2 regions of the Kocuria sp. BT304 genome follow, and region 1 is predicted to be linked to the other one. Evidence: predicted binding sites of a transcription regulator. Region 1 holds the regulator's gene; the other holds the start of a gene.
What was found. Region 1 encodes LexA, which represses DNA repair genes until DNA is damaged. Its sites were predicted from a motif close to TCGAACANNTGTTCGA; they were not measured.
Positions count from the first base shown of each region.

Region 2: the regulator LexA is predicted to act here: its motif matches at 1,744-1,759, upstream of DNL27_RS06315 (DUF6504 family protein).

Region 1 is NZ_CP030039.1:1,911,618-1,923,310, forward strand. It holds gene priA (bifunctional 1-(5-phosphoribosyl)-5-((5-phosphoribosylamino)methylideneamino)imidazole-4-carboxamide isomerase/phosphoribosylanthranilate isomerase PriA) at 1-627, opposite strand, end outside; gene DNL27_RS12265 (hypothetical protein) at 809-970, opposite strand; gene hisH (imidazole glycerol phosphate synthase subunit HisH) at 967-1,701, opposite strand; gene hisB (imidazoleglycerol-phosphate dehydratase HisB) at 1,698-2,345, opposite strand; gene DNL27_RS08470 (histidinol-phosphate transaminase) at 2,596-3,642, opposite strand; gene DNL27_RS12455 (LysM peptidoglycan-binding domain-containing protein) at 3,722-4,093, opposite strand; gene lexA (transcriptional repressor LexA) at 4,699-5,457, shown strand; gene DNL27_RS08485 (ATP-dependent DNA helicase) at 5,565-7,613, opposite strand; gene hflX (GTPase HflX) at 7,610-9,268, opposite strand; gene DNL27_RS08495 (class I SAM-dependent methyltransferase) at 9,354-10,010, shown strand; gene dapF (diaminopimelate epimerase) at 10,036-10,980, opposite strand; gene miaA (tRNA (adenosine(37)-N6)-dimethylallyltransferase MiaA) at 10,991-11,693, opposite strand, start outside.
Region 2 is NZ_CP030039.1:1,397,629-1,409,321, reverse strand. It holds gene DNL27_RS06320 (DNA polymerase III subunit alpha) at 1-1,227, opposite strand, end outside; gene DNL27_RS06315 (DUF6504 family protein) at 1,313-1,720, opposite strand; gene DNL27_RS06310 (MFS transporter) at 2,314-3,615, opposite strand; gene efeB (iron uptake transporter deferrochelatase/peroxidase subunit) at 3,851-5,146, opposite strand; gene efeO (iron uptake system protein EfeO) at 5,150-6,316, opposite strand; gene efeU (iron uptake transporter permease EfeU) at 6,505-7,386, opposite strand; gene ybaK (Cys-tRNA(Pro) deacylase) at 7,532-8,035, opposite strand; gene DNL27_RS06285 (thioesterase II family protein) at 8,922-9,680, shown strand; gene DNL27_RS06280 (4'-phosphopantetheinyl transferase superfamily protein) at 9,677-10,453, shown strand; gene DNL27_RS06275 (DUF418 domain-containing protein) at 10,652-11,693, opposite strand, start outside.

The DNA.
Region 1 (11,693 bases):
GTCCTCCAGCGAGGAGATCCCGCCGGAGGCCACCACGGGCTTGTCCGTGCGGCGGGCCACCTCCGCGAGCAGCTCGGTGTTGGGCCCGCGCAGCGTGCCGTCCTTGGTGACGTCCGTGACCACATAGCGCGCGCAGCCGTCCGCCTCGAGGCGCTCCAGAACCTCCCACAGGTCCCCGCCCTCCTCGGTCCAGCCGCGCGCGGCGAGCGTGGTGCCCCGCACGTCCAGTCCCACGGCGATGAGGTCCCCGTGCTCGGCGATCACGCGGTGGGTCCACTGCGGGTTCTCCAACGCGGCCGTGCCCAGGTTGATGCGGGCCGGGCGCAGGGACAGCACGCGCTCCAGGGACTCGTCGTCACGGATCCCGCCGGACATCTCGATCTTCAGGTCCAGGTTCTCGGCCACGTGGCGCAGCACCTCGATGTTGTCCCCGCGCCCGAACGCGGCGTCCAGGTCCACCAGGTGCAGCCACTCGGCGCCCGCGTCCTGCCACGCACGCGCGGCCTCCAGCGGATCGCCGTAGCCCGTCTCGGAGCCCGCCTCGCCCTGGACGAGTCGGACGGCCTGTCCGCCCTGGACGTCCACGGCGGGCAGCAGCTCGAGCCGACGGTCGGTGTTCTCTGTCATGGGTCTCCTCACGTGGGCGCCGGGTGGCGCGGTTCTGGGTGTTGGCCCGCGGCGGGGCGGGGTCAGGTCCCGGTCGGGACCGCGTGCGGCGTCGGCGGTGGCACGGCGCCGCGGCCCGGAGGTGGTGCAGCGTGCGGTGCGCCCGACGTCGACGCGACGCGCACGTCGGTCCGGGGCGCGCTCACACGCTCGTGAACCACGAGTAGCCGCCGTAGCCGATCAACGCCGCGGCAACGAGCCCCAGCAGCACCACGGACCACAGCGGTTTGCGCTGCTGGGCGAACGAGATGGCGCCGCCCACGAAGAACGCGCCCGCCACCAGGACCAGGACCGAGGCGGTCATGCGGTCACCTCCGTCCCGGGCTCGGGGACCCTGTCGTCGAGCCTGCCCGTGCGGGGCAGGGTGGAGAGCCAGTTGCGCAGCAGGGCGATCCCCGCGTGCGAGGACTTCTCCGGGTGGAACTGTGTGGCGCTCAGGGGGCCGTTCTCCACGGCGGCCACGAAGGGGGCGCCGTGCTCGGACCACGTGACCGCGGGCGGGGTCATCACCGGGATGCTCTGGTCGAACTCCCACTGCTGCACCCCGTAGGAGTGCACGAAGTAGAACCGCTCGTCCTGCAGACCACGGAAGAGCACCGAGTCCTGCGGGGCCCGCACCGTGTTCCACCCCATGTGGGGCACCACGGGTGCGTCGAGCCGCTCCACGGTGCCCGGCCACTGGCCGAGCCCCTCGGTCTGCTCCCCGTGCTCCACACCGCGCTCGAACATCACCTGCAGACCCACGCAGATGCCCAGGACCGGACGACCCCCACTGATCCGCCGGTCGATCAGCCGCGGTGCGTCCACGGCCCGCAGCCCCTGCATGACGGCCCCGAACGCGCCGACGCCGGGCACCACGAGCCCGTCCGCGTCCAGGACGTCCCGGGGGTCCGCGCTGAGCCGCACCCGCGCCCCGGCCGCTTCCAGGGCCCGGACCGCGGAGCGCACGTTGCCCGCCCCGTAGTCGAGCACGACGACGCTCGGTGCGTCCTGCGCGCCGTCGCCCTCCCGCGCGGGGGCCGGTGCCGCGCTCACAGCGCGCCCTTGGTGGAGGGAATGGCATCCGCCATCCGGGGGTCCGGCTCCACAGCCTCGCGCAGCGCACGGGCCAGGGCCTTGAACTGCGCCTCCACGATGTGGTGCGGGTCCCGGCCGCGGACCACGTCCATGTGCAGGCACAGCTGGGCGTGGTGGGCGAGGGACTCGAGCACGTGACGGGTCATGGAGCCCGTGAAGTGCCCCCCGATCAGGTGGTACTGCTGACCCTCCGGCTCCCCCGTGTGCACCACGTAGGGACGCCCGGAGACGTCCACGACGGCCGAGGCCAGTGCCTCGTCCAGTGGCACCACGGCCTGGCCGAAGCGCCGGATGCCGCGCTTGTCCCCGAGCGCCTCACGCAGGGCCTCTCCCAGCACGATGGCGGTGTCCTCCACGGTGTGGTGGACGTCGATGTGGGTGTCGCCGTGGGCGTGAACGTCCAGGTCGATCAAGGAGTGCTTGGACAGGGCCGTGAGCATGTGGTCGTAGAAGGGCACCGTGGTCTCGATGTGCGAGACCCCGGTGCCGTCCAGGTTCAGGCTCACCCGCACCGAAGACTCGCTCGTGACGCGCTCCACCGTGGCGGTGCGCGGCGCGGGGGATGCCGGTGCGGCCGTGAACTGTGTGCCGGTATCGCTCATCTGTGGTGCTGACTCCTCGTGGTGGGTGGTGTCCCGCGGGTGGCCCGCCCCCGCGAGCTGCTGCTCTCGGCGCAGGGCGCGGCTGCCGCTCGTGGCCCGGGATGTTCGAGCCGACGGTCGGGGGCGGTGACCTCGCGGAACGGACGGCCCGGGACCGTTCCAGTCTAGGACGCCCGGGCGGACGCTCTGCGGACGGACTCGCGCGCGAGACGTCCACCCAGCGCCGAGGCCGCGGATCCGGCGTGCTCCCTCATGCGGTGGCGAGGCACGCACGCACCGCGGCGAGGAACGCGGTGGTCTCCTCCTCGGTGCCGGCGGTGACCCGGAGGTGGCCGGGGATCCCGACATCCCGCACGAGCACCCCCCGGTCCAGCAGTCCCTGCCACATGGCGTGGGCGTCCCCCGCGCAGTCGAAGAACACGAAGTTGGAGTCGGACACCGCCGGGGTGAGCCCGAGCCGGGTGAGCTCCGAGACGATGCGGTCCCGCTGGGCCTTGACGTCCTCGACGGTCGCGAGCAGCTCCGGGTGGTGCGCGAGCGCGGCAAGGGCCGTGGCCTGCGTGACCGAGGACAGGTGGTACGGAAGCCGGACCAGACGCATGGCGTCCGCCACGTGCGGTGCGGCGGCGAAGTACCCCAGGCGGGCCCCGGCCAGCGCGAAGGCCTTGCTCATGGTGCGGGAGACGATCAGCCGGGGCCGCCCCTCCAGCAGGGTCAGGGCCGAGGGGGTGCCCTGGCGCGCGAACTCCGCATAGGCCTCGTCCACGACCACGACGGTCTGCGTGGCCTCCCCCGCCTCGTACACGGCCGAGACGACGTCGAGGTCGAGCGCGGTGCCGGTGGGGTTGTTCGGGGAGCACAAGAACACGACGTCGGGCGCGTGCTCGCGCACCTGGCGGGCGGCGGAGTCCGCGTCGAGGGAGAAATCGGTGTCCCGCTCCCCCTCGATGAACGCGGTGCCCGTGCCGAGCGCGAGCAGCGGGTACATCGAGTAAGTGGGAACGAAGCTGAGCAAGGACCGTCCCGGACCACCGAAGGCCTGCAGGATCTGCTGCAGGATCTCGTTGGACCCGTTGGCGGCCCACAGGTTCTCACGGGTGAGCCCGTGACCCAGGTACGAGGCCAGGGACTCGCGCAGAGCGGTGAAGTCCCGGTCCGGGTACCGGTTGAGGGACGACGCAGCCGCCTGCACGCCCCGGGTGATGGCCTCGACGACGCCCGGCGGGACGGGATGGGTGTTCTCGTTGGTGTTCAGCGCCACCCGAACCTCCAGCTGCGGGGCCCCGTAAGGGGACATGCCACGCAGGTCGTCGCGGAGCGGCAGGGACGAGACGGTGTTCTCCGGAGAATTCACCGGCCCAGTCTAACGGCCGGGTCTATCGGGACGGCACTTCCAGGACCTGCCCCGCGGAGAGGTCCGGGGAGGTCAGGCCGTTGAGCTCAGCGATGTCACGCATGACCTCGCGGGGGTCCCGCTGCGGATCCGCCGCCACGGCGATCTCCCACAGGCTCTGCCGGGACTGGACCGTCACGCTGTGCGTGACCGGGGCTCCCACCGCATCGGTGGAGGCGTGCACGGTAGGAGGCAGCAGGAACACCGCGGCCACCACGAGCAGCGCCGCAGCACCCGTGACCACCGGCAGACCGATCAGCAGGAACCGGCCCCGACGGGTCAGTCGGAGGACGGCCCCCGCGGCGGAGTCCACGGAGCCCGCCGGACGGGCCTCAGCGGCGGAGACTCCCCGCACGATGGCCCTGATCCCCGAGATCCGAGACGCCGCATCCCCTGCGTGGCCGCCCGGCGCGGTCTCGCCGCGACCGGCACCGCTCCGTGCGGCGTTCCCGCGCGCGGCGCTGCCCGGCACGACCTTCCCGCGGAGACCCGCGACTCGCGCCGGGGTGCTCCGACGCTCTGACCCGAGACCCGCGGCACCGCGACCATCTGAACCCCGACCCGCTGCATCCCGGGCCGCTGCACCCCGAGCAGCGCCCACGCGGACCCGCGCGCCCCGGGTGCCGTGTAGCACGGCGCGGCGGGCGGTCCCCGGCATGGTGAGAGCGGTCATGGCAACCTCCTGGTGGTCTGTCTGGTGCCACCGTCCGGTGGCGGTGTTCGAACGCCGGTGGCGTGTAGAACACATCTTCGAATCACTGGAACCAGTTCTAGCACGGATGTACGAATCCTGTCGAGGTCTGTTTCGAACACATATTTGAATACGCAGGCCAGCGCGGGTTAAGCTGGTGCGACACCCGTGACAGTCGACCCCACGTCTCCGACACGCATAAGCGGACGGCGCTCCGCGGCCCAAACCTTCGGGAGCGCAGTGTGCGACGCGGCGAAAGGACCCCGCTCGTGAGCACCACTTCCCCGGCTCAGCAGACACCCGGCCCGCGCGCTGGAGCACTCTCCGACCGTCAGGCCAAGATCCTCGGCGCCGTGCAGCGCTCGATTGCGGACCGGGGGTACCCGCCGTCCATGCGCGAGATCGGCGACATCGTGGGGCTGGCCTCGCTCTCGAGCGTCACCCACCAGCTCGGCCAGCTGGAGAAGTGGGGGTACCTGCGCCGGGACCCGCGCCGACCGCGCGCCATGGAGGTGCTGCGCCCGCTCAGCCAGCAGGAGCTCGACCGCCACCTGGGAGCCGCGGAGTCCGCGGGTGAGCAGTCCCCCTCCGGCGCCTCAGTGTCGCCCCTGGTGCCCACCATGTCCGCGGTGCCCGCGGTCGACGAGGACGCCGCCATGGTCCCGGTGCCTCTCGTGGGACGGATCGCGGCCGGCGGGCCCATCACCGCCGAGCAGTCTGTCGAGGGGGTCTACTCCCTGCCCCGGCAGTTCGTGGGCCACGGCCAGCTGTTCATGCTCAGGGTCTCCGGCGACTCCATGATCGACGCCGCCATCTGCGACGGGGACTGGGTGGTCGTGCGGCAGCAGAACTCCGCGGAGAACGGGGACGTGGTGGCCGCGCTGCTCGACGACGAGGCCACCGTGAAAACCTTCCGACAGCGGGACGGCCACACCTGGCTGCTGCCGCAGAACACCCGCTACGAGCCCATCCTGGGCGACCACGCCACGGTGATGGGCAAGGTCGTGTCGGTGTTCCGCTCCCTGTGACGCCCCGCCCGGCCTGAGCGCGGCCCGCAGAGCGCGCGGTCGAGGGCCGCCCGGATCACGCCGGACGGCAAACCCGCGGGACTGCGCGGTTCGAGCAACGCCCGGGATCAGGACCGGTTCAGCCGCTCCAGGGCGCCCAGCACGGTGCTCCTGTCCGTGGTCGGCCACAGCGGGGGCAGCGAGCGGGCCAGGAACGAGCCGTAGCGTGCGGTGGCCAGCCGGGAGTCCAGCACCGCCACCACACCCCGGTCCCCGCTCGCCCGGATCAACCGCCCCGCGCCCTGCGCGAGCCGCACGGCGGCGTGGGATGCGGAGACCGTCATGAAGCCGTTGCCCCCGGCGCGCTCGGCCGCACGGGTCCGCGCGGTCCCCAGGGGGTCGTCCGGGCGCGGGAACGGGATCCGGTCGATCACCACCAGGCGGCAGGACTGACCCGGCACGTCCACGCCCTGCCACAGGCTCATGGTGCCGAACAGGCTGGCCGCGGGGTCGTCCGTGAAGTCCTTCACGAGGGACGGCAGCGATGCGTCCCCCTGGCACAGGATCGGGAGCTCCGTGCGTTCGCGCAGGGCCTCGGCGGCGTCCTCCGCGGCACGCCGTGACGAGAAGAGCCCCAGAGCACCGCCCCCCGATGCCTCCAGCAGGGCCAGCAGCTCGTCCAGCTGCTCGCCGGCCACGCCCCGGCTCGGCTTGGGCAGGTGCTTGGCCACGTAGAGGATGCCCTGGCGCCGGTAGTCGAAGGGGCTGCCCACGTCCACGCCCCGCCACGACGGCGCGCCCGGACCCTGCAGACCCAGGGAGCCGGCGACCGAGGAGAAGGAGGACCCCACGGCCAGGGTCGCGGAGGTCAGCACCACGGTCCGGCCGTCGAAGAGACCTTCCCGCAGGGGCCCCGCAACGCTCAGCGGGGCGATGTTGAGGGTCGCGGGCTCTCCCGCGTCGGTTCCCACGTACCCCTCCGTGGGGCTCCACCGGCCCACGCGGGAGACCCACAGGACGTCGTGGGTGGTGTCCGCACCGAGCACGCGGTCCGCGGTGTCCAGCAGCTCCGACAGCCGCGAGCGCGCGGCGTGGCGCCCGGCGTCCTCGCCCTTGGTCTCCCCCTTGGTCTCACTGAGACCGGTGCGCGCGGCGTCCTGGATCCCCCGGACGGCGTAGACCTGCTCCTCGGTGAACCCGCGCGGCAGCAGACCAGACTGCTCGTCGTCGAACGCCTTGTCGAAGGCCTGCGCGGCCCGTTCGAGGGCATCGCTCGACGCCGCGGTGTGCTTGCGCACCGCCGTTCCTGCCGCGCGCACGGCCGCGGCGGACAGCGAGGCCGTGACCGCCCCGGTCACGCGGTCGCGCAGCTCGTGCGCCTCGTCCACGATCACCACGTCGTGCTCCGGCAGCACCGCGAGTCCCTCGAACGCGTTGATCGCGAGCAGCGCGTGGTTGGTGATCACGATGTCCGCCTCGCCCGCCTGGGCCCGGGCACGTTCCGCGAAGCACTGCTCCACGAGGGGGCACTTCCGCCCGAGGCACTCCTTCGCGGTCACGGACACCTGGCGCCAGGCGGCGTCCGAGACGCCGGGGTGGATGTCGTCCCGGTCCCCCGTGTCGGTGATCTCAACCCACTCGCGCAGCCGCATGACCTGCTGGGCGAGCCCGCCGAGCGGCCGGTCTGTGCAGGGCTCGCCCCCGGGGACGCTGAACAGGGCGGCGTCCTCCTCCTCCGGGTAGCCGCCCTCGACCTTGTGCAGGCACGCGTAGTTCGAGCGTCCCTTGAGCAGGGCGACGTCCGGACGTTCGTGCAGCTCGTCCTCCAGGGCGTCGAGCAGCCGGGGGACGTCTCGCCCGGTGATCTGCGACTGCAGTGCCAGTGTGGCGGTGGCGACCACCACGGGCTTGTCCGAGCTGCGGGCGTGGACCAGCGCGGGGATCAGGTAGGCGAGCGACTTGCCCGTGCCCGTGCCCGCCTGCACGAGCAGGTGGCGGTGGGTCTGCAGGGCCTCGGCGACCTTCGCCGCCATGAAGCGCTGTCCGTCGCGGCGCTGCCCCCCGAGGGCGGTCACGGCGGCATCGAGAAGCTCCAGGGCGTCCGCGCCGCCGGGCAGGGACTCCGGGCGGACGTCCGAGACGTCCTTCCCGGACTCGTCGACGAACGGCGCACTCATGCGCCCTGCGTGTCCTGTTCCCCGACGTCGTGGGGCTGCGGGCGGTCGCTGCGGTACTGCTGGAGGTCCTCCACGAGGTCTTCGCGGACCCGGACGTGCAGCCGGGTCCCGTCCGGGGTGTGCTCGGTGCTGAGGATCTCGGCGTCCTGGGCGTGCAGCCGGGAGACCACCTCGCCGTGGACGTACGGCACGAGGAGGTCGAGGTCGTGGTTCGGACGCGGGATGGCCGCGGAGATCATCCGGCGCAGCTCCTCGATCCCCTCACCGGTGCGCGCGGAGACCGCCACGGAGGGGCTCTCGTGGTTGCGCAGCCGGGCGAGCACCACGGGATCGGCGATGTCCGACTTGTTCAGCGCCACGATCTCCGGGATGTCGTTGGCCCCCACGTCCGTGAGGACGTCCCGCACGGCCTTGAGCTGGCCCTCCGGGTCCGGGTGGGAGGCGTCGACCACGTGCACGATGACGTCCGCGTCCGCGACCTCCTCCAGCGTGGAGCGGAACGCCTCGACCAGCTGCGTGGGCAGCGAGCGCACGAAGCCCACGGTGTCGGCGAGGGTGTAGCCGATGCCGTCCGGGGTCTGGGCCTTGCGGACCGTGGGGTCCAGGGTGGCGAACAGCGCGTTCTCCACGAGCACCCCGGCGTCCGTGAGCCGGTTGAGCAGGGAGGACTTGCCGGCGTTGGTGTAACCCGCGATGGCCACCGACGGCACGGCGTTGCGCCGGCGGTTGAGCCGCTTGGTCTCCCGTGCGGGCTTCATGGCCGCGATCTCACGGCGCAGCTTGGCCATCCGCTGGCGGATGCGGCGGCGGTCGAGCTCGATCTTGGTCTCACCGGGACCGCGGCTGCCAATGCCCTCGCCCGACGCCGCCCGGCCACCGGCCTGGCGGGACAGGGACTCACCCCAGCCGCGCAGGCGCGGGAGCATGTACTCGAGTTGCGCGAGCTCCACCTGGGCCTTGCCCTCCTTGGACTTCGCGTGCTGCGCGAAGATGTCCAGGATCAGGCCGGTGCGGTCGATGACCTTGACCTTCACCACGTCCTCGAGCGCACGGCGCTGGGAGGGGGCGAGTTCGGCGTCCACGATCACGGTGTCCGCCCCGGTGGCGGCGACCACGTCCTTGAGCTCGAGTGCCTTTCCGGAGCCGAGGTACGTGCCCGGGTCCGGGTTCACGCGCCGTTGCAGCATGCCGTCCATGACCTCGGAGCCTGCCGTCTCCGCGAGCGCCGCGAGCTCACGCAGGGAGTTCTCGGCCTCCGCCAGGGTGCCGCTGGAGTACAGCCCGGCGAGGACCACGCGTTCGAGCCGCAGCTGGCGGTACTCGACCTCGGTGACGTCCTCCAGCTCCGTGGACAGCCCGGCCACACGCCGCAGGGCGTGGCGCTCCGCGAGATCCTGCTGGTCCCCGTCCGAGGGGACGTGGACGTCGTCCTCGTCCGCGAGCTCCCGGGCGCGACCGAGGCGCTCGTGGCCCGCGCGCGGCGCGGCGGCGTCGTCCTCCGGGGCGTGGCCGTCCGCGGTGACAACGGGCTCAGTGCGGGAGCGGGCACGCGCGAGGACGCGCGAGACGACGTCCTCGAGCTCGGATCCGGTCAAGTCACCGGAACGCCCGGGTTCATCCGACGCGTGGTTCCGGTGGGAAGAAGTGTCAGTCATGGTTCCTTGATCTGCGCTGGGGCTGGGTCGGGCCAGTCTAGCGCCGGGCACGGACACGCTGCGCTGGGCACTACCATGTGGAGCCATGGCCCCCGAACACCCCGCTGCGCACTACTTCGTCTCCGATCCCACGCTGCCCGAGAGGCCCCGCCGGATCGACGTGGAGCTGCGGGGACGGCACGTGCAGGTGGGCACCGCCGCGGGGGTGTTCTCCCCCGGGGACCTGGACAGGGGGACGGCGGCGCTGCTGCGCAGCGTGCCGGATCCCGAGGGGCGCGAGCTGCTGGACATCGGGTGCGGGTGGGGGCCCCTCACGATCGCGCTGGCACAGGCGGCGCCCGAGGCGCGGGTCACCGCGGTGGACGTCAACGAGCGCAGTCTGCGCCTCACGGCCGAGAACGCCGCCGCGCTGGGGCTGTCCGGTGTGGAGGCGCTGCTGCCGGGCGACGTTCCCGCCGGGCGCACGTTCGACACCATCTGGTCCAACCCGCCCATCCGCGTGGGCAAGGATGCGCTGCACGAGATCCTCGCCACGTGGCTGCCTCGGCTGAGCCCGGGCGGCACCGCGTGGCTCGTGGTGCAGAAGAACCTGGGCGGGGACTCGCTGCAGCGCTGGCTCGCCGCCACCCTCGGCGCCGACTTCGCCGTGCGGCGAGCCGCCACGGACAAGGGTTTCCGGATCCTCACGGTCCACCGGGACCCTGCGTCCCACGGCGCCCCTGAGCAGACGCACGCCGGGTGACGACGCCGCCCACTCCCTCCCGGGCCTAGACCAGCTCGGCGGTCGCCACGACCCGCACGGGACCCGCGAGCACCACGTGCTCCGTGCCGTCCGGGGCGGGCACGAACGTGACGGACAGGACCCCGCCGGGGACCTGGACGAACCAGCGGTCCGGTGACTGCGGACCGCCCCAGAACCTCGTGGCCGCCGCGGCCGCGCACGCCCCCGTGCCGCACGAGTGGGTCTCCCCCACGCCACGCTCGTGCACGCGCATCTCGAGGCGCCCGAGGTCGGTGTCGTCGTGCTCGAGAGGCACCACGAACTCCACGTTGGTGCCGTCAACGGGGACGGGGTCCACCGCGGGAGCCGTGTGCAGGTCCAGGGTGTCGAGCTTCTCCCCCTCGGAGAGCACCACCACGGTGTGGGGATTGCCCATGCCGATCGAGACCCCCGGGCGGGGCACCGTGAGCCCGGCCGCGGTGACCACGCAGTCCGAGCCGCGCTCACGGGCGAGCTCCCCGCGGGTGAAGCTCCACGGGCCCATGTCCACCGCGTAGCCGCCCGACGTGCGGGCCACCGTGCGCACCCCCGCCCGGGTGCCGATGCGCAGCCTCGCCCCCCGCGGCATCATGACGAGACCCTCGCGCACCAGGTGGTCCACGAACACCCGGACCCCGTTGCCGCACATCTGGGCCACGGAGCCGTCCGCGTTGCGGTAGTCCATGAACCACTCGGCGTCCGGGTGGCGCTCGAGCAGCCGCCGCCCCTCCTCGAGGTCCCGGGAGCGCACGGCCCGGATGAGGCCGTCCCCGCCCAGACCCAGGTGACGGTCGCACACGGCGGCCACGGTCTCCGGAGGGACGTCCAGGCTGCCGTCCCGGTCCGTGAAGACCACGAAGTCGTTGCCCGTGCCGTGCGCCTTGCTCACCCGCACGCCCGCCAGTTCGCTCCAGCCCACTGTGTGTCCCGTCCCCTCGTCGATCGTGTTCATGCGCGTCATCCTACTGAGCCGCCACGAGCCGCACGGCGCCGGCCGTGAGGCCGGCGATGCCGTTCGGATCCCCGGCGTCCAGCCAGTGCACGCGGGGGTCCGCGCCGAACCACGTGCGCTGGCGCTTGGTGAAGCGCCAGGTCGCCGCGACCGTGTCCTCGCGGGCGTCGTCCATGGTCGCCGAGCCGTCCAGCACGGCCAGCAGCTGCGGGTACCCGAGGGCCCGGCCCGCAGTGGGGCTCTCCCGCAGCCCCCGCGCCTCCAGGGCCTTCACCTCCTCCAGCCAGCCCCGTTCCAGCATGAGGTCCACGCGGTGCGCGAGGCGGCGGTTCAGCACCTCTCGGTCCATGGCGAGCCCGATCTGGACCGTGGGCTGCACGTAGCGGCGCTCGGGCATGAAGGACGTGAACGGGCGTCCGGTGAGGTCGTGCACCTCCAGGGCCCGCACGAGCCTTCGGTCGTCCTTGACGCGCTCCGCCGACCCCGGGTCCACCGCGGCGAGCTCACGCAGCAGCGCGGCTCTGCCCCGCTCCCGCAGCTGCTCCTCCCGGCGGGCCCGGACGGTGGCATCCGTGCCGGGGAACTCGATCGCGTCCAGCGCCGCCCGCACGTACAACCCCGAGCCGCCGACCAGCACCGGCACCCGGCCGCGGTCGCGGATCTCGTCCACCGCCCGGCGGGCATCGCGCTGGAACGCGGCCACGGAGGCCTCC
Region 2 (11,693 bases), 510 kb from region 1:
GGTGCGGTCCCAGTCCTCCCCGGCGTGCAGCCGGGCGAGACCGGCGTAGCAGCGCCGGGCGAGCTCGCGGTCCGGGTCCCCGCTGAGGCCGAGGACGGAGGCCTCCGGGATCATGGGGGTCCCGATGCCGAGGTCCCCCTGCGGGTCCAGGCGGCAGCGTTCGGCGAGGTGGTGGGTGTCCACGAGCAGCCGGGCGGGGGTGTCCCGGTCCACGCGGGCGGCGGTGACGATCTCGTGGGCGAGCCGTTCCATGCGCGGGCCGTCCTTGAGCCAGCCCTGGCCGTTGGGCTGCAGCACCCCACGGTCCGCCCCGGCGAGCTCGTCGAGGGACATGAGGGTGCGGGCGGCGTCGAGGACGTCCGCGGTGACGGCCTGCCCCGGGTGGGCGTAGCGCACGGCGTTGCTGAGCACCACGGGCACGTCCGCGGCGCGCCCGAGCTCGTAGAGGCGCACCGCGTGCCCCGTGCTCAGCGCCTCGCCCTGCGGCGCCAGGTGGGTGGTGGTCTCCACCACGAGGGCACCGGGTGGCAGCCGGGCACGCCAGCGGTTCAGGGCCTCCCGCGCGCCCCGGTAGTGCCGCCGGGCCAGCAGCCTGCCGGCGTCCGAGTCCGGCCCCACCAGCACCACGAGTCCGGGCTCCCCACTGCGGGCGGCGCGGTGCACGTGGCGCGCGAGCTGCGCGGCGGTGAGGCCGATGGGGCTGGCCGCGGCGCGGTCGTGGGAGCGGTGGGCGGCCGAGACCAGCCGGCACAGCGCCGCGTACCCGGACCCGCCGTCGTGCCCGGTGGCCAGCACCACCACCCGGCCGACCACCCGCGGCGCCGCCGTGCGCCGGCCCCCACGGGCCGCGGCAGACCCCGGGCGGACCGGGCCCGCACTCCCTGAGCCGGGGCCGCTCCCGTTCCCGCGTGCCGGAACGGGGTTCCCGCCCGGCCGCACGGCGCCGCCGCGCTGCGGTGTGCTCCCTGCACGCGGGCGCGCCCCGCCCGGTGCACCCGCGTGCTGCACGGGTTCCCGCAGCAGGGCGAGGTCCACCCCCAGCACGGGGGCGATCCCGTGCTCCTGACACGCCAGCACGTGCTTGACCGCACCGTAGAGACCGTCCCGGTCCGTGCACGCCAGGATCTCCGCGCCCTGCCCGGCGGCCGCCCGCGCGAGCTCCTCCGGGCGTGCCACGCCGTAGTGCGCACTGAACGCGGACGCCACGTGAAGATGAGGGAACCACATGCCCCTATTCGAAACTGTGTTCGAACATCTGTCAACCGAGGTGGGCACCTCCAACGGCGCCCCGGTGGGCTCCACGGCCACGGGATCACACACTGACACGCAGCAGCTGCCACTGCTCGGTGGCCTGGTTGCGTGTGAGCTCGAAGGTGCGGGCCACCGCCGCGCCCGCCTGGACGGCCTGGACCCGCCAGCGCTCCCGGTCCACCGCGCTGGTGCGGCTCTCGCGGGGCACGCGGGCCTCCACATCCCACCATTTCCGGCGTTCGAACCAGTGGATCACCGGTTCCAGCACGCGCTGCTCCCGGCCGTGGTAGACCAGTTCGCACGGGTTCCCCACGGCGTCGCAGCGCACCGAGACATCCTCCGGGGCAGGTTCTGCCCCCCACTCCCCCGCGGCCCCGGCCGCCTCGGGGTCGAGGGCGGCCCCGATCACGGGAACCGTGTCCCACGGGTCCTCGAAGCTCTCGATCTGCCGCATGTCCAGCACCGTCATGATGCGCCGTCCTCCCCAGGTGTTCGAACCTTTATTCGACTCCTGAGACGGTGCCAAGGCCGTCCGACACGCATAAGCGACCGCGCCCAGGGCATGCCCCCCACTCCCCCGGCCGTGCCATCGTCGGCACGCGCTCGGAGCCACGGTCGGACGTCACACGGAGGGCAGGTCCTCAGCGGGGCGCGGTCGGACACCACCGGGCGGGCACGTCCCCAGCACCGGCACGCCTCGGTGCGACCGACGTGGACGTGCTCAGGAGCGGGGGCGACCCCACCGGGCGGCCAGGTGCCACAGCTGCGTGAGGGGCAGCGGCTCGTACCGACCGCTACGAGCCGCCTCACCGATGATGCGCGCGTCGATGACGTGGCCGCGGGCGCCGAGCCGCGGCAGTTCTCATGGGTGCCGAGGGTCGTCAGGTCGAGGACGCGTCCTTCGTGCCGCTCGAGGGGGATCCGAAGTCGGCGGGCCGCCCCTCGACGCTCAGGGGTTCCACCGTGCAGAGCGGCATGTGCGGGGACCACACGGCATCCGGCGGCGTCCGCAGCATGCGCCCACCCCTGCCCGGATCCGGTCGGGGATGTGGCAGTCACGTCCTACGCGTGGTGCTCCGAGCGCATCAGGGCCACGGCGAGCACGGAGCTGAGGCAGCACGCCGCGAGGAAGGTGGCCGCGCCCCACGTGGCCCCGCCGGACGCGGTGATCAGGGCCGCAGCGACGAGCGGACTGAACCCAGCCACGACCGCCCCGTTGGTCTCGCGCGCCAGGGCGATGCCGCTGAAGCGCTCCGCCATGGGGAACAGCCCGGCCAGGAACGTGCCCTGCGCCCCGGAGGTGCACGCGACCACGAGTCCGTACCCCACGCCGATGGCCACGGTCGCGAGCACCGTGTCCCCGGACGCCAGCGCGCGGAACAGCGGGAAGGCTCCCAGTGCGCCGAGCAGGGATCCCACGGCCAGCACGGGTCGCGCCCCGAACCGGTCCGCGGCAAGTCCCCCCAGGGGAGTGGTCAGCACACCGCACACGGAGCCGATGCTCACCGCCAGCAGCGCCGAGCCGCGCGGCATGCTCACGGCCGGGGAGGTCATGAAGGACAGCGAGAACACGGCCAGGATGTAGTTCAGGGCGTTGTGACCGGCCAGCGCGAAGAACCCCGCGAGCACGGCCCTGGTGTGGTGGCGCAGCAGCTGCAGCAGCGGCACCTTGCGCCCCTGCCCCTGCTGCCGCGCCCGGGCCAGGGCTGCCTCGTACTCGGGACTCTCCTCGAGCTTGGCGCGGATGAACACCGCGAGCGCGAAGAGCACGGCCGAGGCCAGGAACGGGACGCGCCACGCCCAGGCGAGCAGGGCGTCGTCGCCCTGGGACGCCGCCCAGAGGAACGCGACGGACGCCAGCACGATGCCGGCGGGCGGTGCGAAGAGCACCAGGGAGGTGTAGAGGCCGCGGCGCCGGGGCGGGGCGAACTCGGCCACGAGGGTCATGGCCCCGGCGAGCTCGGCGCCCGCGCCCATGCCCTGCAGCAGCCGCAGCAGCACGAGCAGCACGGGGGCGGCCGCGCCGATGGCCAGGTGGATGGGCAGCAGGCCGATGCCCACGGTGGCCACGCCCATGAGGACCACCGTGAGCATCATCGCGGGGCGGCGCCCGTGGCGGTCCCCCACGTGCCCCACCAGGACGCCTCCGAGAGGACGCGCCACGAATCCCACGGCGAAGGTCGCGAACGCGGCAAGGGAGGCGCCTGCGGACGATCCCGCGAAGAAGAGCGGCCCGATCACGAGCCCCGCGGCGGTGCCGTAGAGCGCGTAGTCGTACCACTCGATCACGGTTCCCACGATGGCCGCGAAGAGTGCCCTGCCCGCGCCGGGGCGCGCCGATGTCCGTGCTGTGTCCTGGTTCACGGGCCCACCCTTCGACCCTGCCGGGACTGGGATGTGTCGCGCCTCACGTCAGCGGGCCGTGTCGGGGGACGACGCCGCCCGCGGACCTGACGAGCCCGCCGCGCCAGTCGTCCGCTCCCGGCGAGCCGCACGCCCCCACGGGCCCCGGCTGCAGCACCACATGCTGCGCCACCGCCCTGCGGCTCCACGCCCTTTGCCGTGCCGAGCGGCCGCGCGTCCCCGGCCCTGCGGGCGGCTACGCCTCGAAGATGGCACGCCCGAAGTGGTCCTCCGGGTCCTCCGAGAGCCCCGCCGGGACGGCGAAGAGCCCGGAGCCGGTGTGGCGCAGGTACTCGCTCAGGGCGTCCTGGCGCGCGAGTCTGTTCTGCATGGGCACGTAGCCCGTGGCGGGGTCCTTGACCATGGCGATGAAGAACAGCCCCACGTCCATGTTGCCCACCGAGTCGGTGCCGTCGGCGTAGTTGTAGCCGCGGCGCAGCATCTGCACCCCGCCGTTGCTGTCCGGGTGCGCGAGGCGCACGTGGGAGTCCACGGGGATGATGGGCTGGTGGCCGGATCCCGCCATGGAGAGGTCCACGGGGGTGAACTCCTCCCCGCCGGACAGCGGGGCACCGGTGCCCTTGGTGCGTCCGATGATCTTCTCCTGGCCCATGAGGGACTCCCGGTCCCAGGTCTCCAGGATCATCCGGATGCGGCGGGCCACCAGGTACGTGCCGCCGTCCAGCCAGGAGCCGTCCCGCACCCACACGTGCTGGTCGATCTGGTCGGGGTCCTCGGCCTTGAGGTTGGCCGTGCCGTCCTTGAACCCGAAGAGGTTGCGCGGGGTGGCCTGCTCCGTGGAGGTCGAGGAGGTGCGCCCGAAGCCCAGTTGCATCCACCGGGTGGACACGATCCCGAAGCCCATGCGGATCAGGTTGTGCACCGCGTGCACGGCCACCTGGGGGTCGTCCGCGCACGCCTGGATGCACAGGTCCCCGCCCGTGCGGTGCTCCTCGAGGCGGTCCCCCGGGAAGTGGGGCAGCTCGATCAGGGCCTCCGGCAGGTGCTCGGCCAGCCCGAAGCGGTCCTTGCCGGAACCGTCCCGGAACAGCGAGCGCCCGAAGCCCACGGTCACGGTGAGGTGGGCCGCGGAGAGGTCGTGGGCCTCCCCCGTGTCCTGGGGCGGGGCGTGGTCGGAGCCGCCGTCGAAGCCGTTCTCGGTGACGTCCAGGCCCTGGGTGATCCTCCGGCACGCCGCGGTCCATTTGCGCAGCAGCGCCACGAGCTCCGCGCGGTCCTTCGTGAGCACGTTCAGGGAGGCGAAGCACAGCCGGTCCTGGGCGGGGGTCACGATCCCGGCCTGGTGCGCGCCGTGGAAGGCCACGACGTCGTCGGGGGCCCGGGTGCCGAGGGCGTCCCCGACGGCGGCGACCGCCGGTGGGCCGGCGAGTCCCAGCCCGGCACCCACCGCGAGCGCACCGGCTCCGGTGCCGAACAGGGCGCGGCGGGACACGGCCCGCCGCGCGGGGACGTCCTGGTGCGGGGTGGCCACGGTCTACTCGACCACCTTGTCGGTCACGGTGGACAGCGGTTCGGACAGGGCGTTGACGGCGTCGGAGAGCTCCTTGACCTGGGCCTTGGTGAGCTGGTCGTAGGTCACGAAGCCGTCCCCGCGCCTGTGCTGGTCGAGCAGCTTCTGCAGCTCGGCGAAGCGGGTCTTCAGGGTGCTGTCCAGCTCGGGGTCCCGCTTCTGGAGCAGCGGCGAGAGGTCCTCCCAGGCGATGCGTGCGCCGTCCACGTTGCCCTGGAAGTCCCACAGGTCCGTGTGGGACCACGCCTCCTCCTCGCCGGTGACCTTGCCGGTGGCCACCTCGTCCAGCAGCTCCTTGGCGCCGTTGGAGAGCTGGTCCGCGGTGAAGGTGATGCCGCGGGTGCGTTCGTGGAGGGTCTTCGTGTCGCTCACGAGCTGCTCGCCGAGTGCGTCCCGGTCCTTCTGGGGCAGGGCGGTGTAACCGGTCCGGGGAGGCCAGAGGTCCTTCTCGATGCGGTGCCACCCGGTCCACGTCTGGCCCTCCTCGAGGTCCGCCTCGCGCAGGTCGAGCTTGGGGTCGAGGTCCCCGAAGGACTCGGCCACGGGCTCGATGCGCTCCCAGTGCATGCGCACGGGCGCGTAGAGCTCGCGGGCGCGGGCGTCGTCGCCGGCCCGGTAGGCCCGCGCGAACTCCTCGGTGCCGGAGAGCAGCTGCTCGCTCTGGTCCTTGACGTAGGAGGCGTACTGGGTGGTGGCCTGCTCCTTGAGCTGGCCGTCCTCAGCGTCCGCCGCGGACGCGCCGTCGCCGGCGGTCACGGTGAACTCGTGGCGGATCCCGTCCCCCACCATCCCGGGTTTGCACGCGGTGGAGTACGTCCCCTGGGGTGCGGAGACGGTGAGCGTGCGGTTCAGCCCGGGGGCGATGTTCTCCACCTCCCCCACGATGCGCAGCCCGTCCTTGCCCAGCAGGTAGAACTCGGTGACCTTGCTGCCCTCGTTCTTGACGTCGAAGCGCAGGGTGCCCGAGGGCGCCTCGGTGGCGGAGACCTTGCACTCGTCGTCGGTGCTCGTCACGGAGATCGCGCCGTCGCCCGCGCCGCCCGACGGGTCGTTGGGCTGGCACGCGGAGAGGCTGAGGAGCAGCCCGGTGGCGGTCACCAGGGCGGGAAGGGTCACGGCGGTACGGGGCATGGTGGTCCTCGGTCTCGGCCGTCGGCGACGGCGGGGTGGGTCTGAGATGGATGGGGCTGCGGTGGGTGGTTCCGTGCTGCTGCGGTTCCGTGCCTCTGTGGCTCGGGTGGCGGCCGCGGGGACGACGACGCCGCACGGTCGCCGCCCGCAGGTCACCGCCGGACGGCGCGGGGCCGGCCGGCGGAGGCTCAGGCGGAGGGTGCGGTGGCCGTGGCGGTGGTGTCCCGGGCCACGGCCACCCTGGTCGCGGGGCGGGTGCGGCCACCGCGCGAGCGCACCACGAACAGCGGCATGACCACCAGCACGTAGGCCCACCACACGCCGAACTCGAGCCACGTGGTGGCCGGTGAGAAGTTGAAGACGCCCTTGAGCAGCACCCCGTACCAGCTCGTGGGAGGGATCGCCGCGGAGACGTCGAAGGCCAGGGAGTGCAGTCCGGGCAGCACCCCGGCCTCCTGCAGGTCGTGGAAGCCGTAGGCGAGCACCCCGGCGGCGATGACCACCAGGAACCCGCCCGTCCAGCGGAAGAAGGTGGAGAGGTTGAGCCGGAGGAGCCCGCGGGTGATGGCCCACGCGATGAGCACGGCCACGAGGATGCCGAGCACCGCGGCCAGGGTGGGTCCGAGCATCCCGCCCGCCCCGCCGGTGGCGCGCGTGGCAGCCCACAGGAACAGTGCGGTCTCCAGGCCCTCGCGGCCCACCGCGAGCGCACCCAGAACCGCGATGCCCACGGCGGAGCCCTCGACCGCCACGGCGGCGCGGGACTCGAGCTCGTGCTTCATGTTCCGGGAGGCGGCCGCCATCCAGAAGATCATCCAGGTCACGAAGCCCACCGCCAGGATGGACAGGGAGCCCCCGATCAGCTCCTGGGCCTCGAACGTGAGAGTGGAGGGGCCGAAGGTGAGGACCGCTCCGAACGCGAGGGACACCGCGACCGCGGCCGCGACCCCGAGCCACAGGGGTCGCAGGGCGGCCGGGCGGCCCACCCGGTGGAGATAGCTGATGAGGATGGCCACGATCAGGGCCGCTTCGAGCCCTTCGCGCAGGCCGATCAGGAAGGTTTGGAACATGGCCCCGTCTCGTATTCCCCTAAGGTTAGGCACGCCTAACATCGATGGTGACACGGTAGCACGCGGCGGCCGGGGCGCCCGGGCCCCGGCGCGAGTGCGCGGTCGTGTGACGCGCCGGGGCCGTTCCGTCCGCTGGGCCGCCCGGCTACCCCGCGGCCCGTGCCACCGGGGCGAGCACCGCCCCCGTGACCCGCACGAGGTCCTGCGGGGCGAGCCCGACGTCGAAGCCGCGCCGACCGCCCGAGACGTACATCCGCTCCAGGCCACTCGCGCTCTCATCCACCACCGTGGGCAGCGTGGTGCGCTGGCCCAGGGGGCTGACCCCGCCGAGCACGTACCCCGTGAGGCGGTGCACGTCCGCCGGGTCCGCGAGCTGCGCCTTCTTCGCGCCGAGCGCGGCCGCCGCGGCCTTGAGGTCCGCCCGGGCGGCCACGGGCACCACGCAGACCCCGTGGCCTCCGTGGTCCAGGGACACCACGAGGGTCTTGAACACGCTGGCCGGGTCCAGCCCGAGGGCCTCGGCGGCCTCGTCCCCGTAGGAGCGCGCCGCGGGGTCGTGCTCATAGGGCAGCTCCTCGAACGGGACTCCCGCCTCGGTCAGGGCGTGGACGGCCGGTGTGGCCGAGGACCTGTGCTTCTTCGCCGCCATGCGCTGTGCTCTCCGTCCTCCGCCCCGTGCTGGGGCGGGCTCGGCGGGTCCCGGCTGCTGCGGGCACCCGCGGTGTGTCAGGTGGTGGTCTCCGGTGGATGGCCCCGGTATGTGACTCCGGTGCGTTGCTCCGGTGGGCGGGCCCACCCCGTGCCCCCCGCTCCGCAGGTGGCACGCGGCGTTCCCGGCCGACGACCCCGCAGAGTCCCTCGCAAGGGAACGGTCACGGCACCGGTTCCCGGCGTCGTGACCGGTCGGGCGGGTACTGTGGTGCCAGAACCGCACCGCGGGAAGGCACGTGAACCCGGTCCCCGAGCCTACGACCTCCCCGCGGCCACCGCAGCGGCCCCCGTCACGCAACACCCCGTCAACCACCCCCACCGGAACCTCCGGACGGCCCCCGCCGACTGGAGGACTCCTGCAGATCGAACACCCCCCGGACCGGAGGAACTCCGCCGGCCGGAGGCACTCCGCAAACTGGAAGAACGCCGCAAACTGGAAAACCTCGGCGAGCGGACCAGGCACGACCCCATCGCGCCACCCGAGTGCCGGACCGCCCGGACGGCACCGGGAGGCACGGCACCCGGGACACGCGGCACCGGGAGGCAGTACCTTCGGGCGGGCGCGGCTCCGGGCCCGAGTGCTTCTGGGCGGGCTTGGCGCGGAGGCACCAGCGGTCTCCGTGCTCCGGCGGAGGTCGACGGACGGACCGCCGCACCCGGTGGCGCCGCCCCGCCCGTCGGGGACCTGTCGGTCGGGAACCTGCCCGTCAGGGCTCCCTCCGTGGGGTTTCCGTCCGTGGAGTTCCCGTCCATCGGGGCCCGGGGCCCCGTGCGGAGTCCGGCTGCGGTGCTCATCCCCTCGACAACCCAGGAGGTCCGGGACGTTGGCCACCACCCTTCCCCCCACCACGGCCCTGGCGCGCTGGTCCTCCGGCGGTGCGCTCCCCCGCCGTCGCCTGATCGTCTTCCCCCACGCCGGTGCGGGTGCCCTGTCCGGGCGGGTGCTGCAGCGTCCGGGCACCGAGGTGCTCGTCCACCGCCGCCCCGGGCGCGAGTCCCGGGCGGGCGAGTCCACCCCCGTGAGCGTGGACTCGGTGGTGGCCGAGGCCCTCGCGCTGCTGCTGCCCGTGCTGGACGCGGACAACGTCCCCACCGTGGTGCTCGGCCACTCCTTCGGCGCGCTGCCTGCCGCCTGGTTCACGGCCGCGGTGGAGCGCGAGCGTCCCGCTCGGCTGCAGCGGACCGTGCTCTCGGCCAAGGCCGCTCCGCCCGCGCCGGATCCCGAGCTCGCACGCATCCTGGACGACGACGACGCCCTGGCCGCCTGGGTGGGCGGGCTCGGCGGGACCCCGGCGGAGCTGCTGGACGACCCCGAGCTGCGGGCCCTGGTGCTCGCGCCGCTGCGCGCGGACCTGCGGGCCTCCCTGGCCCACGCGGCCCCTCCGCCGCCGCTGCGCACGCCGCTGCTGCTGGTCCACGCCGAGGGCGACCCCGCGGCATCGGCAGCTGCCGTGGCAGGGTGGGCGCGCGCGGCGGACGCCGCGGTGGACACGCTCACGGTCCCGGGAGGCCACCACGGCCTGCTGGAGCACCCCGAGCTGCTGGAGCGCGCACTGGACGCACTGCCCGGGGGCATCCGGTGAGCGCGGGCACCACGGCGCTGCGGCAGCCCGTGTGGGCCACGCACCGGCGCCGGGTCCCGGGCGCTCCCCCGGACCTGACCCTGCACGTGCTGCCCGTCGCCGAGATCGCCCCCTGGGCCTTCACCGCGCTCGGGTGCCTCGGGGAGGAGGAGACGGCCCGGGCCGACACCGTGCGGGCCGAGCGGGCCCGTGAGCTGTTCCTCGTCTCGCACGTGGTGCTGCGCCACGTGCTCGCCCACCGCCTGGGGTGCCGCCCCCACGAGGTCCCCGTGCACCACGATCCCGTGACGGGCGCACCACGCGCGGTCCACGGCCGCGCGGGCGCGGTCGACGACGCCGCGCGGCAGGGTGCACCCGGCACGCCCCCGGACCCCGCCCCGCTGCAGCCGGTGCGCTTCTCGCTCTCGCGCACCGCGGGGTTCGTGGCGGTGGCGACCGCCCAGCGCCGCGTGGGGGTGGACGTGGAACGTGTCCAGAGCGACGTCGAGACGGACGTGCTGCTGGACGTGCTGCACCCCGAGGACCGCACGCGGCTCTCCCGGCTGCGCGGGCGGCGTCGTGCCGTGGCCGTGACCCGGGCGTGGGTGCGCGTCGAGGCGCTCGTCAAGGCGTGGGAGACGGGGCTGGCCCGGGACCCCTCGGGAATCCACGTGGGCCCCCGGACCCGCGCCGAGTACGGGCGGGACTGGGTGGTGGCGGACGCCCGCACCACCGCGCGCGAAAACACGCGCCTGGCCGTGGCGTGGCAGGCGGACTCCGACTCTCCACGCTGAGACCCGCCGGATAGCGCGCCCCTGCCGGGCCGTGGTCCCGGACCCGCACCACTGAAGCGGGGCCGGGCATGCGCACCACCGGCGAGCCCGGCACGCGCCGGGACCAGCCCGCACGCGCCGGACCCCCGGCACACACCGGGCCCCGGCGGGTGCCGGGGTCGGGTGCCGGGTGCCGGGTGCCGGGTGCCGGGATTGGGTCTACCGCGGCGGGGTCTCCGCCCGGCGCCGCCCCCGGCGGTCCGGGACCACCGCGGCCGCCGCGCCCTTGGACACCCGGGTGACCAGCCGCTCCAACGGTCCGTTGCCCACGGCCTGCTGCCACGCGACCGCGAAGAGCGCCGCGACGGCCACTTGCACCAGGAACCAGAACCAGGGCGTGGTGTCCGTCCACACGAAGGCCAGCAGCACCAAGTGGGACACGTAGAGCGTGAGGGTCATGGAGCCCATGGCCCCGAGCCACGTGAGCCACTTGCCGATCACCCGGCACAGCAGCAGGAACGCCCCCAGGGCCACCATGGCCAGCCCGGCGCTCTCGAGCAGCGCGAACGGGGTGTTCGTGTGCGGCCCGCTCAGCAGCAGCCACAGGTAGGAGGTGTCCGGCAGCTGGGGATCCGGCCCGTAGATCTGGATGTTCCACACGTCGTCCGCCGTCATCCACGGGGTCGCGTCCACCAGGGCGTTCTCGAGGTCGAAGCGCAGGAGCATGAGCAGGGACAAGCCCCGGGCGGCCGCGGCCAGCACCGCGCCCACGATCACCAGCAGCACCTGCACCCGGTCCCGGGACAGCGGCAGCCGGCCCAGGGCCATGCCCAGGCAGATGAACGTCATCCACGGCAGCGCGGGGTAGGTGCCGGTGAGGAACAGTTCCGCGAACACCGCGGTGGGATCCGTGAACAGCTCCGCGAACCCCGGGTTGCCGTACACGTGCGCGGGCAGCACGGACAGCGACCACTGCATCAAGAAGGGCGTCACCACGGCGAACAGCGCCGAGCACGTCAGCAGCCACCGCACGCTGAGCACCGTGAAGGGGATCGCCACCAGGAACATCAGACCGTAGTAGATGAGGATGTTGTAGACCGGCAGCTCCAGCAGGTTGATGCTCAGTCCGATCACGAACAGCACGAGCGCACGCACGAGGATGGACACCCGCGCCCGGGTGCCGTCCCGGCCCCGGCGCGGGTGGCGCCCGCCGGTCATGAACGCGAGGCTCACCCCGGCCAGCGTGGCGAACAGCGCGGCC